Regions from separate parts of the Roseateles sp. GW821-FHT09G03 genome, predicted to be linked through region 2. Evidence: predicted binding sites of a transcription regulator. Region 2 holds the regulator's gene; the other holds the start of a gene.
The links. Region 2 encodes LexA, which represses DNA repair genes until DNA is damaged. Its sites were predicted from a motif close to ACTGTATNNNNATACAGT; they were not measured.
Positions count from the first base shown of each region.

Region 1: recA (recombinase RecA) is a predicted target of LexA. The motif match lies at 4,193-4,210, and genes of this name have one in related genera.

Region 1 covers NZ_JBWKOK010000002.1:294,595-302,430, forward strand. Annotated here, with positions in the region: gene sucD (succinate--CoA ligase subunit alpha) at 7-900, opposite strand; gene sucC (ADP-forming succinate--CoA ligase subunit beta) at 928-2,088, opposite strand; gene AC07OZ_RS08555 (regulatory protein RecX) at 2,527-2,994, opposite strand; gene recA (recombinase RecA) at 3,106-4,152, opposite strand; gene AC07OZ_RS08565 (response regulator) at 4,470-5,141, shown strand; gene AC07OZ_RS08570 (sensor histidine kinase) at 5,150-6,655, shown strand; gene rodA (rod shape-determining protein RodA) at 6,687-7,836, opposite strand, start outside.
Region 2 covers NZ_JBWKOK010000001.1:454,414-462,249, forward strand. Annotated here, with positions in the region: gene purF (amidophosphoribosyltransferase) at 1-126, shown strand, start outside; gene AC07OZ_RS02030 (O-succinylhomoserine sulfhydrylase) at 126-1,361, shown strand; gene gltX (glutamate--tRNA ligase) at 1,358-2,758, shown strand; tRNA gene AC07OZ_RS02040 (tRNA-Ala) at 2,901-2,976, shown strand; tRNA gene AC07OZ_RS02045 (tRNA-Glu) at 3,020-3,095, shown strand; tRNA gene AC07OZ_RS02050 (tRNA-Asp) at 3,278-3,354, shown strand; tRNA gene AC07OZ_RS02055 (tRNA-Ala) at 3,402-3,477, shown strand; tRNA gene AC07OZ_RS02060 (tRNA-Glu) at 3,539-3,614, shown strand; tRNA gene AC07OZ_RS02065 (tRNA-Asp) at 3,717-3,793, shown strand; gene AC07OZ_RS02070 (helix-hairpin-helix domain-containing protein) at 3,860-4,165, opposite strand; gene lexA (transcriptional repressor LexA) at 4,183-4,860, opposite strand; gene AC07OZ_RS02080 (asparaginase) at 4,975-5,910, shown strand; gene AC07OZ_RS02085 (organic hydroperoxide resistance protein) at 6,006-6,440, opposite strand; gene AC07OZ_RS02090 (MarR family winged helix-turn-helix transcriptional regulator) at 6,491-7,039, opposite strand; gene AC07OZ_RS02095 (ATP-binding cassette domain-containing protein) at 7,212-7,836, opposite strand, start outside.

The DNA of each region.
Region 1 (7,836 bases), on a different contig from region 2:
TGCTACTTACAGCAGGCCTTTCAGCAGCTTGCCCATCTCCGACGGGTTGCGCGTCACGGTGAAGCCGCACTCTTCCATGATGGCGAGCTTGGCATCGGCCGTGTCGGCACCGCCCGAGATCAGCGCGCCGGCGTGGCCCATGCGCTTTCCGGGAGGGGCGGTCACACCGGCGATGAAGCCGACCACCGGCTTCTTCATGTTGGCCTTGCACCAACGGGCGGCTTCCGCCTCGTCCGGGCCGCCGATCTCGCCGATCATGATGACGGCGTCGGTGTCCGGGTCGTCGTTGAAGGCCTGCATCACGTCGATGTGCTTCAGACCGTTGATCGGGTCGCCACCGATGCCGACGGCCGAGGACTGGCCCAGGCCGATTTCGGTCAGCTGTGCCACCGCTTCATAGGTCAGCGTGCCCGAGCGCGAGACCACGCCGATGCGACCCTTGCGATGGATGTGGCCGGGCATGATGCCGATCTTGATCTCGTCGGGCGTGATCAGACCAGGGCAGTTCGGGCCCAGCAGCAGCGTCTTCTTGCCGCCAGCCAGTTCCTTGGCCTTCATCTTGTTGCGCACTTCCAGCATGTCGCGGACGGGGATGCCTTCGGTGATGCAGATCGCCAGATCCAGGTCAGCCTCGACGGCTTCCCAGATCGCCGCGGCGGCGCCCGCCGGCGGCACGTAGATCACCGACACGGTCGCGCCAGTCTGGGCGGCGGCTTCCTTCACGGTGCCGTAGATGGGGATGTCCGAGAACTTCTCGCCCGCCTTCTTGGGGTTCACGCCGGCGACGAACGCGTTCTTGCCGTTGGCGTAGGCCTGGCAGCCCAGGGTGTGGAACTGACCGGTCTTGCCCGTGATGCCCTGGGTGATGACCTTGGTGTCCTTGTTGATGTAGATGCTCATGTCGTATTCCTTGGCTGGGTCTGCGGCTTACTTGACGGCGGCGACGATCTTCGTCGCGGCTTCGGCCATGGTGTCGGCGGCGATGATGGGCAGGCCGGACTCGGCCAGCATCTTCTTGCCCAGCTCCTCGTTGGTGCCCTTCATGCGGACGACCAGCGGGACGTTCAGGTTGACGGCCTTGCAGGCCGTGATCACGCCTTCGGCGATGGTGTCGCACTTCATGATGCCGCCGAAGATGTTCACGAGGATGCCCTTCACCTCGGGGTTCTTCAGCATGATCTTGAAGGCCTCGGTGACCTTCTCGGCCGTGGCGCCGCCGCCGACGTCCAGGAAGTTGGCGGGCTCGCCGCCGAACAGCTTGATGGTGTCCATCGTGGCCATGGCCAGGCCGGCGCCGTTCACCAGGCAGCCGATGTTGCCGTCCAGCGAGATGTAGGCCAGGTCGAATTTCGAGGCTTCGATCTCCGCCGCGTCTTCTTCGTCCAGGTCGCGGTAGGCAACGATTTCCGGGTGGCGGAACAGGGCGTTGGCGTCGAAGTTGAACTTGGCGTCCAGGGCGATCAGGTTGCCCTTCGAATCGCAGTTCAGCGGGTTGATTTCAACCAGCGACGCGTCCGTGTCCATGTAGCACTTGTACAGCTTGGCGAACAGGTCGACGGCCTGGTCCACCGAAGCGCCGCTCAGGCCGATGGCCGCGGCGATCTTCTTCGACTGCTCGGTCGTGATGCCGGTCAGCGGGTCGATGTACTCGGTGATGATCTTCTCGGGGGTCGAGTGGGCGACCTCCTCGATGTCCATGCCGCCCTCGCTCGACGCGATGAAGGCCACCTTCTGCGTGCCGCGGTCGGTCACCAGCGAGATGTACAACTCGTTCTTGATGTCCGCGCCTTCTTCGATGTACAGGCGGCGGACCTTCTGGCCGACCGGGCCGGTCTGGTGCGTGACCAGCTGCATGCCCAGGATCTGCTCGGACAGCGCCTTCACGTCGTCCAGGCTCTTGCCCAGCTTGACGCCGCCGCCCTTGCCGCGACCGCCGGCGTGGATCTGCGCCTTGACCACCCAGACCGGGCCGCCCAGCTTCTGCGCGGCTTCGACCGCCTCTTGCACCGTGAACGCGGGAATGCCGCGCGGCACCGGCACGCCGAACTGGCGCAGGATTTCCTTGCCCTGGTACTCGTGAATCTTCATAGGGAGGTCTCGCTTGATGGATGAATCAGGAAGAAGCAGCCAATGCCGCGGACGCTCCGCGGTACCGGCGTGGAGAGGAGGTTTGCAACGCCGGATTCAGCCAGGCTCCCGCGACAAGGAACCCGTCGTCGCGGCCATAGGACCGCGCGTCGACGGAGCGACGAGGGTGCGGCGGATGGCGCTCGGGGGAGGCGGAGGAAGACATAAAACCGATGCAAACACGCGAAAACATGCCCGCGGACGAACGCCGGCGGGCTGTTTTGCGAAGCCGAAAATGTAGCATGCTGCGTTGCATCAAGCCCTTGGCGCGGTTGAGACGCGCACTGCCGTGGGCTTGTCAGCGCGTCGCAAGGTGCTCGTGACGCACGAAGTTTCGTGGAGTTTCAGACGCTGTCGCTCTTTCAGGCGGCACGACCTGTCGCCCACCCGGAGCGTGCTTCATGCATCGGCATCGCCGCCCTCGGCGACACGTCGGACCGCGCGCCGCGCGAGGTCAGGACCGAATCCGCGCCCGATGAGAAATCGCATGCGTTTGGCTAGCGCCGCGGCGTCGAGGACCGCGCCATCGCTGAACTTGCGGCGGAGCATGTCGCACGCGCGATCCAGCTCGCTGGCCGCGAGGGTCGAACGCTGCTCTGCGTCCAACGACAGTCCGTGCTGGGCGAGCTCCTGCTCGATGCGCCGCTGGCCGAAGCGCTGCGAGCGCACATGAATGCGGGACTCGACGAATCTCGACTCGTCGAGATACCCATTGGCCTTGAGCCAGTCGAGCACCGCTTCGACTTCGCCGCTGAGCGCTGTCGACTCGTCGTCATCCGAGAACTCGTCGCGCGAAGCTGCCGAAGCCTCGGCGGCTTCGGCCAGCCGATCACGCGCGATGCGCAGCAGCTTGCGCCGCAACTCCATCGCGCTGTGCTCTCGCTGAGCAAGCAGCGCGACCGCGCGTGCCTTCAGCGACAGCGGCTGCGAGGCCCGGCCCCGCCGACCATCAGGCGGGGTCATGCGAAGGCCCCGCGTTTACTCTGCGTCGCCGCCGGGCGTCGCGCCGAGCAACGGGATGCCCAGCGAGTCGCGGATCTTGTTCTCGATCTCGACCGCCAGATCCGCGTTCTCGCGCAGGAACTCGCGCGCGTTGTCCTTGCCCTGGCCGATCTTCTCGCCGCTGTAGGCGTACCAGGAGCCAGCCTTCTCGACGATCTTGTTCGCCACACCCATGTCGATGATCTCGCCCTCGCGGCTGATGCCTTCGCCGTAGAGGATGTCGAACTCCGCCGTCTTGAACGGCGGCGCGACCTTGTTCTTGACCACCTTGACCTTGGTCTCCGAACCGATGACTTCCTCGCCCTTCTTGATCGAGCCGATGCGGCGGATGTCCAGGCGCACCGAGGCGTAGAACTTCAGCGCGTTGCCGCCGGTGGTCGTTTCCGGGCTGCCGAACATCACACCGATCTTCATCCGGATCTGGTTGATGAAGACGACGGTGCAGTTGGTCTTCTTGATGGTGGCGGTCAGCTTGCGCAGCGCCTGGCTCATCAGCCGGGCCTGCAGGCCGGGCAGCGAATCGCCCATCTCGCCTTCGAGCTCCGCCTTCGGCGTCAGCGCGGCGACCGAGTCGATGACGATCAGGTCGACCGACCCCGAGCGCACCAGCGAATCCACGATCTCCAGCGCCTGTTCGCCGGTGTCGGGCTGGCTGATCAGCAGTTCCTGGAGGTTGACCCCCAGCTTCTGCGCGTACTGGACGTCCAGCGCATGTTCGGCGTCGATGAAGGCGCACACGCCGTCCAGCTTCTGCATCTGGGCGATGACCTGCAGCGTCAGCGTGGTCTTGCCCGAGGATTCCGGGCCGTAGATCTCGACCACGCGGCCGCGCGGCAGGCCGCCGACGCCCAACGCGATGTCCAGGCCCAGCGAGCCGGTGGAGACGACCTGGATGTCCTCGATCTTCTCGCCTTCGGCCAGCCGCATGATGGAGCCCTTGCCGAACTGCTTTTCGATCTGGGCGAGGGCGGCCTGCAGGGCCTTGGCTTTTTCGGTGTTGGCGTTCTTCACGGGGGCGTCCATGCAATCTTCTCCTGTTGGCTGCGGCGGATTATTGGCGCAATCTGTATATCTGTACAGTACTTTGTCGAGCCCGGCCGATCCGCTGTGCGGTGCCGGTGAGGGTCGATGCAGGCATCTTAGGCCGCCAGTGGCTCACTAGATGAGCCAGCAGCGGACCTCCCTCCCATTTCCGTCATCGGTGGGAGACGTCCCCACGCGAACCTGTCGTCCGCCTGACCAGGCACCCCCGATCCCCCACCGTCGGACGCCTCGGAAACGCCTAGGGAACACCAGCAGGCCGCTCCCTAGAATGTCTCCATAACCAGAGGGGACGACACATGCGCATCTTGATCGCCGAAGACGACCAGGTCCTGGCCGACGGCCTGCTGCGCTCGTTGCGGGCGTCGGGTTGCGCCGTCGATCAGGTCGGCAGCGGCAGCGAAGCGGACGCGGCACTCGCCTCCCATGAATTCGACCTGCTGATCCTCGATCTCGGCCTGCCCAAGCTCCACGGCCTGGAGGTCCTGAGACGGCTGCGCGCGCGCGGTTCGTCCGTGCCGGTGCTGATCCTGACCGCCGCCGACAGCATCGAGGAACGTGTCAAGGGCCTCGACCTCGGCGCCGACGACTACATGGCCAAGCCCTTCTCGCTGCAGGAGCTCGAAGCCCGCGTGCGCGCGCTGACGCGTCGCGGCCTGGGCACCGCATCGAGCGTGATCCGTCATGGTCCGCTCACCTTCGATGCGACCGGCCGTGTCGCCTACATCAACGAGCAGATGGTGGAACTCTCGGCGCGTGAGTTGTCGCTGCTGGAGGTGCTGCTGCAGCGCGCCGGCCGTCTCGTCAGCAAGGACCAGCTGGTCGAGCGCCTGTGCGAATGGGGCGAAGAGGTCAGCAACAACGCGATCGAGGTCTACATCCATCGGTTGCGCAAGAAGATCGAACAGGGCCCGATCCGCATCGCCACGGTGCGCGGCTTGGGCTACTGCCTTGAGAAGATTCCCGGCTGAGCTGCCGCATGGCGGCTGATTCCTCCGGCCATCGCTCGCTGTTCGGCGAGATCCTCGACTGGATGCTCGCGCCGCTGCTGGTCATCTGGCCGATCAGCGTCGCGCTGACCTGGCTGGTGGCCCAGGGCATCGCCAACAAGCCGTATGACCGCGAGCTCGACGAAATGGCGCGCACGCTCGGCCTGCAAGTCGTGACCGAGCCGACGCCTGGCGACGCGGCCGCGCGGCGCGGCCGCTCGCGGTACGCGCTGGCCCCGGAGGCCGCCGCCCTGCTGCGCGCGGACGAATCCGACACCGTCTACTACCAGGTGCTGGGCCTGCGCGGCGAATTGCTGAGCGGCGATGCGCAGCTGCCGGTGCCCGAGGTCGAGCCGCCGATCGTGCCCTGGGAGGTCAACCGCCGATTCGACGAGATCAACAACGAAGCGGTGCGCGTGTCCTACCTCTGGGTGGTGCCGGAGGGGATGGCCGGCAGTGAGCGGATGATGCTGGTGCAGGTCGCGGAGACGCTGGGCAAACGCTCGCGCCTGACCAACGAGATCATCAAGGGCGTCATCCTGCCGCAGTTCGTGATCCTGCCGCTGGCGGTGCTGCTGGTGTGGCTGGCGCTGGCGCGCGGTATCGCGCCGCTGAACGATCTGCAGCGGCGCATCCGCTCGCGCGACAGCTCGGACCTGAGCCCCATCGACGAACAGCGCATCCCCGACGAAGTCGCGCCGTTGGTGCAGGCCATCAACGACCTGCTGGAGCGGCTCGATCAATCGATCCGCTCGCAGAAGCACTTCCTGGCCGATGCCGCGCATCAGTTGAAGACGCCGCTCGCGGGGCTGCGCACGCAGGCCGAGTTGGCACAGCGCGAGATCGACGAAGGTCGCAGCTCGCCAGCGGAACTGCGTCGTTCGCTGAAGCAGATCGCGGTGTCGAGCCAGCGCGCGGCGCACATGGTCAACCAGTTGCTGGCCATGGCCCGCGCCGAGGACCAGGAGCACGCCGCGCGTCGCAGCGAAGTGAACCTTGCCGTGCTGGCGATCGAGACGGTGCGCGACTTCGTGCCACGCGCCATGGAGAAGCGCCTGGACCTCGGCTACGAAGGGCCGGAGGCCAGCCAGGCCGGGCTGCGCATCAACGGGCACCCGTTGCTGATCCGCGAGTTGATCCGCAATCTCGTCGACAACGCGCTGCTCTACACGCCGAGCGACGGCACGGTCACCGTGCGCGTCGTCGAGGACCCGTTCGGACAGGTCTGCGTCCTGCAGGTCGAAGATTCGGGGCCGGGCATCGTCGAGTCGGAACGCGAGCAGATCTTTCAGCCGTTCTATCGGGCGCTGGGCACCAACGTCGACGGCTCCGGCTTGGGGCTGGCGATCGTGCGCGAGATCGTCCAGCAGCATGAGGCCGAGATCACGGTCGACGACACACGGGCGCGCCGGCAGGCGGAGTCCGAAGGCGCAGGACCGGGCGCGCGGTTCACGGTCCGCTTCGCCGCGCACCCGCTGCAGAACGCCAGTGTCTGACCGCCTCCGCGGAAGGGGCGCCGCCGCCTGATCAGCGCTGCGTCCCACCCCGGCTCTTGGCGATCGACATCAGCATCCCGAGCGACAGGCCCAGCGTCACCATCGCCGTCCCCCCGTACGAGATGAACGGCAACGGCACCCCCACCACGGGCAGGATGCCGGTCACCATCCCCATGTTCACGAACACGTAGGTGAAGAAGCTCAGCGTGATGGCCCCCGCGAGCAATCTCGAGAACAAGGTCGGCGCCTCGTGCGCGATCGCGAGCCCGCGCAGGATCAGCGCGGTGAAGCCGATCAGCAGCCCCGCCGCCCCGATCAGTCCGAACTCCTCGCCGTAGGCCGCGAAGATGAAGTCGGTCGTCCGCTCCGGAATGAACTCCAGGTGCGTCTGCGTGCCCTTCATGAAGCCCTTGCCGGTCACGCCACCCGAGCCGATCGCGATCTCGCCCTGGATGATGTGGAAGCCCTTGCCCAGCGGATCCTTCGTCGGGTCCAGCAAGGTGCAGACGCGATCCTTCTGGTAGTCCTTCAGCACGATCCATTTCACGTCGGGCTGGCAGATCTGGTCCTCGCTGAAGACCAGCGCCGTGATGCCCGCGCCGGCCAGCACCAGCGCCGGGATGATCAGCTTCCAGGACAGACCGGCGAAGAAGATCACGTACAGGCCCGCGCCCAGCACCAGCAGCGAGGTGCCGAGGTCCGGCTGCTTCGCGATCAGCCCGACCGGCACGACGAGCAGGATGAAGGCCGCAATGAAGTCCGGCAGCCGCAATTGACCTTCGCGCTTCTGGAACCACCACGCCAGCATCAGCGGCACGGCGATCTTCAGCAGCTCGGACGGCTGGATCTGCGTGCCGACATACAGCCAGCGCGTCGCGCCCTTCTTCGTGATGCCGAACAGCGCCACCGCCACCAGCAGCGTCACGCCGACCGCATAGAGCGGCAACGCCAGTTGCATGAGCCGCTGCGGCGGCACCTGCGCGGTCACGAACAGCACACCCATGGCCAGGACCATGTTCCGGGCGTGATCGACGAAACGGGTGCCGTGGTCGTAGCCCGCCGAGTACATGCACATCAGACCCAGCCCCATGAGCCAGGCCATCGCGAGCAGCAGCGGGATGTCGAAGCCCTGGAACAGCGGCTTCACGCGCTGCAGCAGGCTGGGTTTGCTGAAGACGGCG
Region 2 (7,836 bases):
TACATCACCGGCGACGTCTCGGTCGAGGACTTCGCGACCATGCAGGCGCAGCGCAAGTCGCAGCCCGAGGAAGAGGACCTGCCGGCGCGCAGCCGCTTGGCGCTGCAAAGCGGCGGAGACCAGTGATGAGCAATGAGAAGAAGGGCGGCATCCCGCGCGTGGACCTGCCGGCCGACGTGCGGCTGGACACGCTCGCCGTCCGCGAGGGCCTGCCGCCGTCGCCCTGGGGCGAGAACTCGGAAGCGCTGTACCTGACCAGCTCCTTCGTGCATCCGGACGCGGCCACCGCCGCGCGCCGTTTCGCCAACGAGGAGGAGGCCTTCGTCTACAGCCGCTTCTCGAATCCGACGGTCATGATGATGGAGCGCCGGCTCGCGGCACTCGAAGGCACTGAGGCCTGCATCGCGACCTCGTCCGGCATGTCCGCGATCATGCTGCTGGTCATGGGCCTGCTGAAGTCCGGCGACCATGTGGTGTGCTCGCGCTCGGTGTTCGGCTCGACCATCAAGCTGCTGCAGGGCGAGTTCGGCAAGTTCGGCGTCCAGACGACCTTCGTGTCGCAGACCGACCTGGCCGAGTGGAAGAACGCGCTGCAGCCCAACACCAGGCTGCTGTTCGCCGAGACGCCGACCAATCCTCTGACGGAAGTCTGCGACGTGGCCGCGCTGGCGGAGATCGCGCACGCGCACGGCGCGCTGCTGGCCGTCGACAACTGTTTCGCCTCGCCCGCGCTGCAGCAGCCGACGAAGATGGGCGCGGACTTCATCATCCATTCCGGCACGAAGTACCTCGATGGCCAGGGGCGCGTGATCGCGGGCGCGATCTGCGCCTCGGCGAAGTACGTCGATGAGGTGTTCACGCCGGTGATGCGCTCGGTCGGCATGTCGCTGTCGCCGTTCAACGCCTGGGTCGTGCTCAAGGGCATGGAGACCTTGTCGGTGCGCATGAAGGCGCAGACCGCCAGTGCCGCGGTGCTGGCCGAATGGCTGGAGGCGCATCCCGCCATCGAGCGCGTCTACTACCCGGGCCTGAAGTCGCATCCGCAGCATGAGCTCGCGATGCGCCAGCAAGGCGGGCAGGGCGGGGCGGTGGTGTCGTTCATCGTCAAGAGCAGTGCGGACGACAACGGCCGTGCCGTCGCCTTCCACGTGATCGACCGGACGAAGATCTGCTCGATCACCGCCAACCTCGGCGACACCAAGACCACCATCACGCATCCGGCCAGCACCTCGCACGGCCGGCTCACCGAGCCGCAGCGCCAGGCGGCCGGCATCACGCAGGGTCTGATCCGCGTCGCGGTCGGCCTGGAAGACATCGAAGACATCAAGGCCGACCTGGCCCGCGGTTTGAATTCCCTATGACGACTCCCTCCACCCCGGTCCGCACCCGCATCGCCCCGTCGCCGACGGGCTTCCTGCACCTCGGCACGGCGCGCACGGCGCTGTTCTCTTGGGCGTACGCGCGCCATCATGGCGGCGAATTCGTGCTGCGCATCGAGGACACCGACGTCGCGCGGTCGACGCAGGATTCGGTCGACCAGATCCTGGCCTCGATGAAGTGGCTGGGCCTCGAGTACGACGAAGGTCCGATCTACCAGATGCAGCGCCTGGAACGCTATCACGCGGTCATCGAGCAGATGATCGCGGCCGGCACCGCCTACCGCTGCTACTGCTCGCCCGAGGAGCTCACCGCGATGAAGGCAGGTCAGGAGGCCCGCGGCGAGAAGCGTCGTTATGACGGCACCTGGCGTCCGGAGCCGGGCAAGACCTTGCCGGCGATCCCCGCCGACATCGAACCGGTGGTGCGCTTCAAGAATCCGATCGATGGCGACGTGACCTGGGATGACCTGGTCAAGGGGCCGATCACGATCAACAACCGCGAGATCGACGACCTCATCCTGCTGCGTCCCGACGGCGTGCCGACCTACAACTTCGCGGTCGTGATCGACGACTGGGACATGAAGATCACGCACGTCTTCCGTGGCGACGAGCACATCAACAACACGCCCTGGCAGATCAACCTCTTCAACGCACTGGGCGCGGCGCTGCCGGCGTTCGGCCACATTCCCGTGATCCTGGGCGACGACGGCCTGAAGCTGTCCAAGCGCCGTGGCGCGGTCAGCGTCACCGCGTACGAGGAGAACGGCTATCTGCCCGAGGCGATGCTGAACTATCTATCGCGACTGGGCTGGAGCCACGGCGACGACGAGCTCTACAGCGTGGCGCAACTGGTGTCGTGGTTCGACGGCAGCCACATCTCGAAGAGCCCCGCGCAATGGGATCCGGCCAAGCTGGAATGGGTCAACTCGCACTACATCAAGCAGGCCGACGATGCGCGGCTGGCCTCGCTGGTCGCGGCGCAGCTGACCAAGCGGGGCTTGGCCGCGCCGGAGCGCCTGGAAGCGATGTGCGGCCTGTTCAAGGACCGCTGCAGCACGACGGTGGCGCTGACTGACTGGCTGGCGATGTATGTGTCGCCAGTGACCCCGAGCGAGACTGATCGCGCCCAACACCTGACCGACGCGATCAAGCCGGCCGTGCTGGCCTTCGCGGACAAACTCGAAGCGCTGGCGGTGTGGGACAAGGCCGCCATCAGTGGGGCCATCAAGGAAACCATAGCCACACACGGTCTGAAGATGCCGCAACTGGCGATTCCCGTGCGAGTGCTGGCCTGTGGCCGTTCGCAGACGCCGTCGGTGGATGCGGTGCTGGAACTTTTCGACAAAGAAATTTTGTTGAACCGCTTGCGTTCCGTTTAAAACTCGATCTATACTCTCGTTCTCGCTTGAACAGCGCGACGTTCGAAACGAACTTCGAAGCGGCAACGATGAATCAAAACGGGGAGCGCAAGCTCCCCGATGAAATTCAAAAGCTGAAAAGAAGCCGGATCGAATCCCCGAAGGGGGTATAGCTCAGCTGGGAGAGCGCTTGCATGGCATGCAAGAGGTCAGCGGTTCGATCCCGCTTACCTCCACCAAACTTCAGTTTGCGTGGCGCGCGGTTCAAGAGAAGAAGGTTCAGTCCCCTTCGTCTAGAGGCCTAGGACACCACCCTTTCACGGTGGCTACAGGGGTTCGAATCCCCTAGGGGACGCCAAGTTTCGAACTTGGTTATTGACCAGAGATTGAACGAGAAAATCGAAAAATTCTTCGGAAATCGATTTGATCGTTGTCAAAATCAGGTACAGTAACGAAATCGACGCAGCGATGACATCAAGCAATTGATCGAATCAAAGCAGGAAAAGTTTGATGCGATAGATCGAAAGATCTTGAGTATCTGGAGTGGTAGTTCAGTTGGTTAGAATACCGGCCTGTCACGCCGGGGGTCGCGGGTTCGAGCCCCGTCCACTCCGCCAACACAGTTGAGACTCGGGCGGCGTACCGATTCGATGCGAAAGCATTCGGGGGTATAGCTCAGCTGGGAGAGCGCTTGCATGGCATGCAAGAGGTCAGCGGTTCGATCCCGCTTACCTCCACCAGAGCACCTTCGGGTGTGAGGTTGCAGAGTACGCGCAGTTCGAGTCAAGACAAGCAAGTCCAGTCCCCTTCGTCTAGAGGCCTAGGACACCACCCTTTCACGGTGGCTACAGGGGTTCGAATCCCCTAGGGGACGCCAAGTTCGACAAGGCTTGGCTGCATCGCGGTTCCGAAAGGTATCGATGGTTTGCAGCGAAACTTGTTCGCAAATGATATCGACGCACTCAATAGCGTCGTATCTGGAGTGGTAGTTCAGTTGGTTAGAATACCGGCCTGTCACGCCGGGGGTCGCGGGTTCGAGCCCCGTCCACTCCGCCAACATTAAAACCCTGTCGATGCAAATCGGCAGGGTTTTTTCTTTGGTGCGTTTGATTTGTCCCGTGATCAGAGATCTGGATACTCGCGCTTTCGCTGCGCCGTATAACTCCACCAATCTCGGGGAGCGTTGCCGTTCATGAAATCGACGGCGGCCATATAAGTATCCAGCACGCAGGGATCGTGTCGTTGGCCTGTGAGCTTGCAAATTCGCTGATACAGGGCGAAGGCGTCGGCGCCCACGAGATCCGCAGGTTGGCGAATTCCCATCAGTTCAAAATCCCGAACCATCGCGGGCCCGATGTTGGGAATCTGCCGCAAAGTCGCACACTCGGCGGCCGAGGCCGCCTTGGTGTGCGTCTTTCGCGCGCTCACGACGCCGCTGCCGGGATTCAGTGGAAGCCGCCGGAGCGGATCAGACCGACCGCCAGCCCTTCGATCGAAAACTCCTCATCGGAAGTGACTTCGATCGGCTCGAAGTCCGGGTTCTCGGGCAGCAGGCGGATCCCATCGGCATGACGCTGGAAGCGCTTGACGGTGACCTCTTCACCGATGCGCGCCACGACCACCTGACCATTGCGCGCTTCGCTGATCTTCTGAACGGCAAGCAGGTCGCCGTCCATGATGCCGATGTCCTTCATGCTCATGCCTTTGACGCGCAGCAGGTAGTCGGGCGCCTTCGAGAACATCGAGGGGTCGACGCTATAGTGCTGCTCGACATGTTCCTCGGCGAGGATAGGCGCGCCGGCGGCCACGCGGCCCACGAGCGGCAGCGTCAACTGCGCGAGGCTGGCCAGCGGCAACGCGAACTGGCTGTGCTCCCGGGCGCGATTGACCTGGCGCAGGGCCGTCGACGGCAGCCGGATCCCGCGGGCGGTACCGCCCACCAGTTCGATGACGCCCTTGCGCGCCAAGGCCTGCAGGTGTTCCTCGGCGGCATTGGCGGACTTGAATCCCAACTGCTGCGCGATCTCCGCGCGGGTGGGCGGCGAGCCGGTGCTCTCGATGCTGTCGCGGACCAGATCGAAGATCTGCTGTTGTCGGGCAGTGAGTTTGGGCGGTGTGTCCACGAGCAAGCCTTTATTCCATTGAGGGGCGGATGTCGAAGACGAGGCGACCTTGAGGGTTCAAAAGCCGCCTGAGAATTCATCCAGCATCTGGATTTTTATACAGGAGACGACAAATTGCAAAGTGCGGCCCAGACCCTCGTGATCATCGGGACCGGCGGGACCATCGCCGGCGCCTCCGGCAGCGCGACGGACAACGTCGGCTACAAGGCCGGCTCGCTGTCGGTCGAGTCGTTGGTGGGCGCGGTGCCCGCGTTGGCCTCGAAGGCGCTCGAGGCTGAGCAACTGGCGCAGCTCGACAGCAAGGACATGGATCACGCGACCTGGGCGCGTCTCGCGCGTCGGGTGCGGGAGCATCTGGATCGCCCCGAGGTCCGCGGCGTCGTGATCACGCACGGGACGGACACGCTCGAGGAGACGGCCTACCTGCTGCAACGCGTGCTCGCGCCGGAGAAGCCGGTCGTCCTGACGGCCGCGATGCGCCCGGCGACGGCCATTCAAGCGGACGGACCGCAGAACCTGCTCGATGCGGTGGCCGTGGCGGAGACCGCTGGCGTCCGCGGCGTCGTTGCGGTGGTCGCGGGTCAGGTCCGGTCGGGGTTGGAACTGCGCAAGACGCACACCTACCGCCTCGATGCCTTCGAGGCCGGGCCTGACGCCGGCCCGCTGGCTGTGGTGGAGGAGGGCATCGTGCGCCGCTTCCGCGATTGGCCGGAAGGCGAGGCTTTGGGCGCGAGCGTGCTGCCCGAAGACGCGTCGCGGTGGCCGTGGGTCGAGGTGCTCGCCAGTCATGCGGGCGCCGATGCGCGTTCGCTCGACGCGTGGCGCGCAGCCGGACTCCAAGGCCTGGTGTTGGCCTGTACAGGGAACGGCACGCTGAACCGGGCGCTGGAGGCGCCGGTGCAGGCGCTGAAGGATGCGGGCGTCCCGGTCTGGCGCACGACGCGTTGCGCGCAGGGACGCATCGTCGGCGCAAACGACGAGCCCGCGGCAGCACTGTCCCCGTGGGCTGCGCGCATCGAATTGCTGCTCGCACTGCTGCGGTCCCGCTGAGCTCGTCGCGCGCCGCGGCGCTCATCAACGACAAAGCGCCGGCATTGCCGGCGCTTTTTTTCATCGTGAATCCGGAGCGGGCCGGACCCGGACGATCAGACGATCGTCAGCGTGACGTCGATGTTGCCGCGCGTGGCGTTCGAGTACGGGCAGACTTCGTGCGCGTCGGCGACCAGCTTTTCCAGCGCGGCGCGGTCCATGCCCGGCACCGAGATCTTCATCGACACGGCGATGCCGAAGGCGCCCGGCTTGTTGGCGTGGGGGCCGATGCCGACTTCGCTGGTGATCGAGACTTCAGCCGGCAGGGCGACCTTGTTGCGGCCGGAGACGGCCTTCATCGCGCCGATGAAGCAGGCCGAGTAGCCCGCGGCGAACAGCTGCTCGGGGTTGGTGCCGGCGCCGTCGTCGCCGCCCAGCGCCTTGGGCGTGGACAGCTGGACCTTCAGGCGGTCGTCCGACGATTGCGCGGTGCCTTGACGGCCGCCGGTGGCGGTGGCGGTGGCGGTGTAGAGGGCTTTTTCGATGGCCATGTGAGGCTCCTTGGTGGTGATGGGTTGGGGGTGAAAACGGATGCTCGGGGTCAGGTCTTGCCATCCCCGTTGGAGGCGGCGTTATCGCGTGCCAGGTGGGTCAGTACGTTGCCACGCAATTCATGCAGGCGTCTTGTCAGCGACTCCAGTTCGGTGGGACCGCAGGCGCTGGCGCATGCCAGGTGTTCTGGGATGGCGACCGCCTGCTCACGCAAGGCGCGGCCGGCGGACGTCAGGTGGATTTCCACGCGGCGCTCATCGGCCGTTGCACGGCGGCGCTCGATGAGGCCGCTCGATTCAAGCCGTTTCAGCAGCGGGGTGAGCGTGCCGGAGTCCAGGTTCAGGCGTTGCCCCAGATCGGAGACGCTCGGCCCATCCGTCTCCCACAGCACCAGCATCACCAGGTACTGCGGATAGGTCAGGCCCAGCGGAGCCAGCAGCGGCTTGTAGAGCTTCGTCATCGCCAGCGATGTCGAATAGAGCGCGAAGCACAGTTGAACATCGAGCTTCAGCCAGTCCGTGCCCGCAGGCGCCGGCTGGTCGTGCAGGCGTGCCGTGGTGGCGGCGACCGGCGGGTTGAAGGGCTTCGTGTTCGGCATGGGATGAACTATAGCGAGCAATTCAATTGCGCACAATTGAAATGGTCTTTGAGCGCGGTTGACGGGAACTATCGGCGGCCAGGGCTGGAAGTTCCAGAAGGAACAACGCCCCGGGGACAGGTGTCGCCGGGGCGTTGTTGAACTGGAGGGGTCGGGAAGGAGCTTGTGGGGCTCAGCCCGTCGCCTGGATCGCGTCCACCTGCTCGCTGAGCTCCAGCCAACGCAGTTCGGCGGCTTCGACCTCGTCGCCGATGGCCTTCAGTCGCTTGCCAGCGTCCGCAATCTGCGCGGGCGTCCGACCGGCGCCGGACAGCTGGGCTTCCAGCGCGGCGCGCTCGTCTGCCCAGGCCTTCATGCGGGCGTCGATCTGCTCCATCTCCTTGCGCAGGGGCCGGGTCTGCTCGGACAGCTTCTGCCGGGCCTGGCCGCTGAGCTTGCGGTCGTCGCGCTTGACGGGGGCGGGCGGCACCGGCGCGGCCGCCACGGGCGCCGCAACCACCGGCGCAGGGGCAGGTGTTGCGCTGCTGGCGCGCGCGCTGCGCAGCGCCAGCTTGGCCTCTTCCTTCGCGATCTTCGCGGCTTCCTTGGAACGGTCCAGCAGCCAGCGCTGGTAGTCGTCCAGGTCGCCGTCGAAGGGCGCGAGCTTGCCGTCGGCCACCAGCCAGAACTCGTCGCAGACCTCGCGCAGCAGCGCGCGGTCATGGCTGACGAGCATGACGGTGCCTTCGAACTCGTTGAGCGCCATCGACAGCGCCTCGCGGGTCTGCAGGTCCAGATGGTTGGTCGGCTCGTCCAGC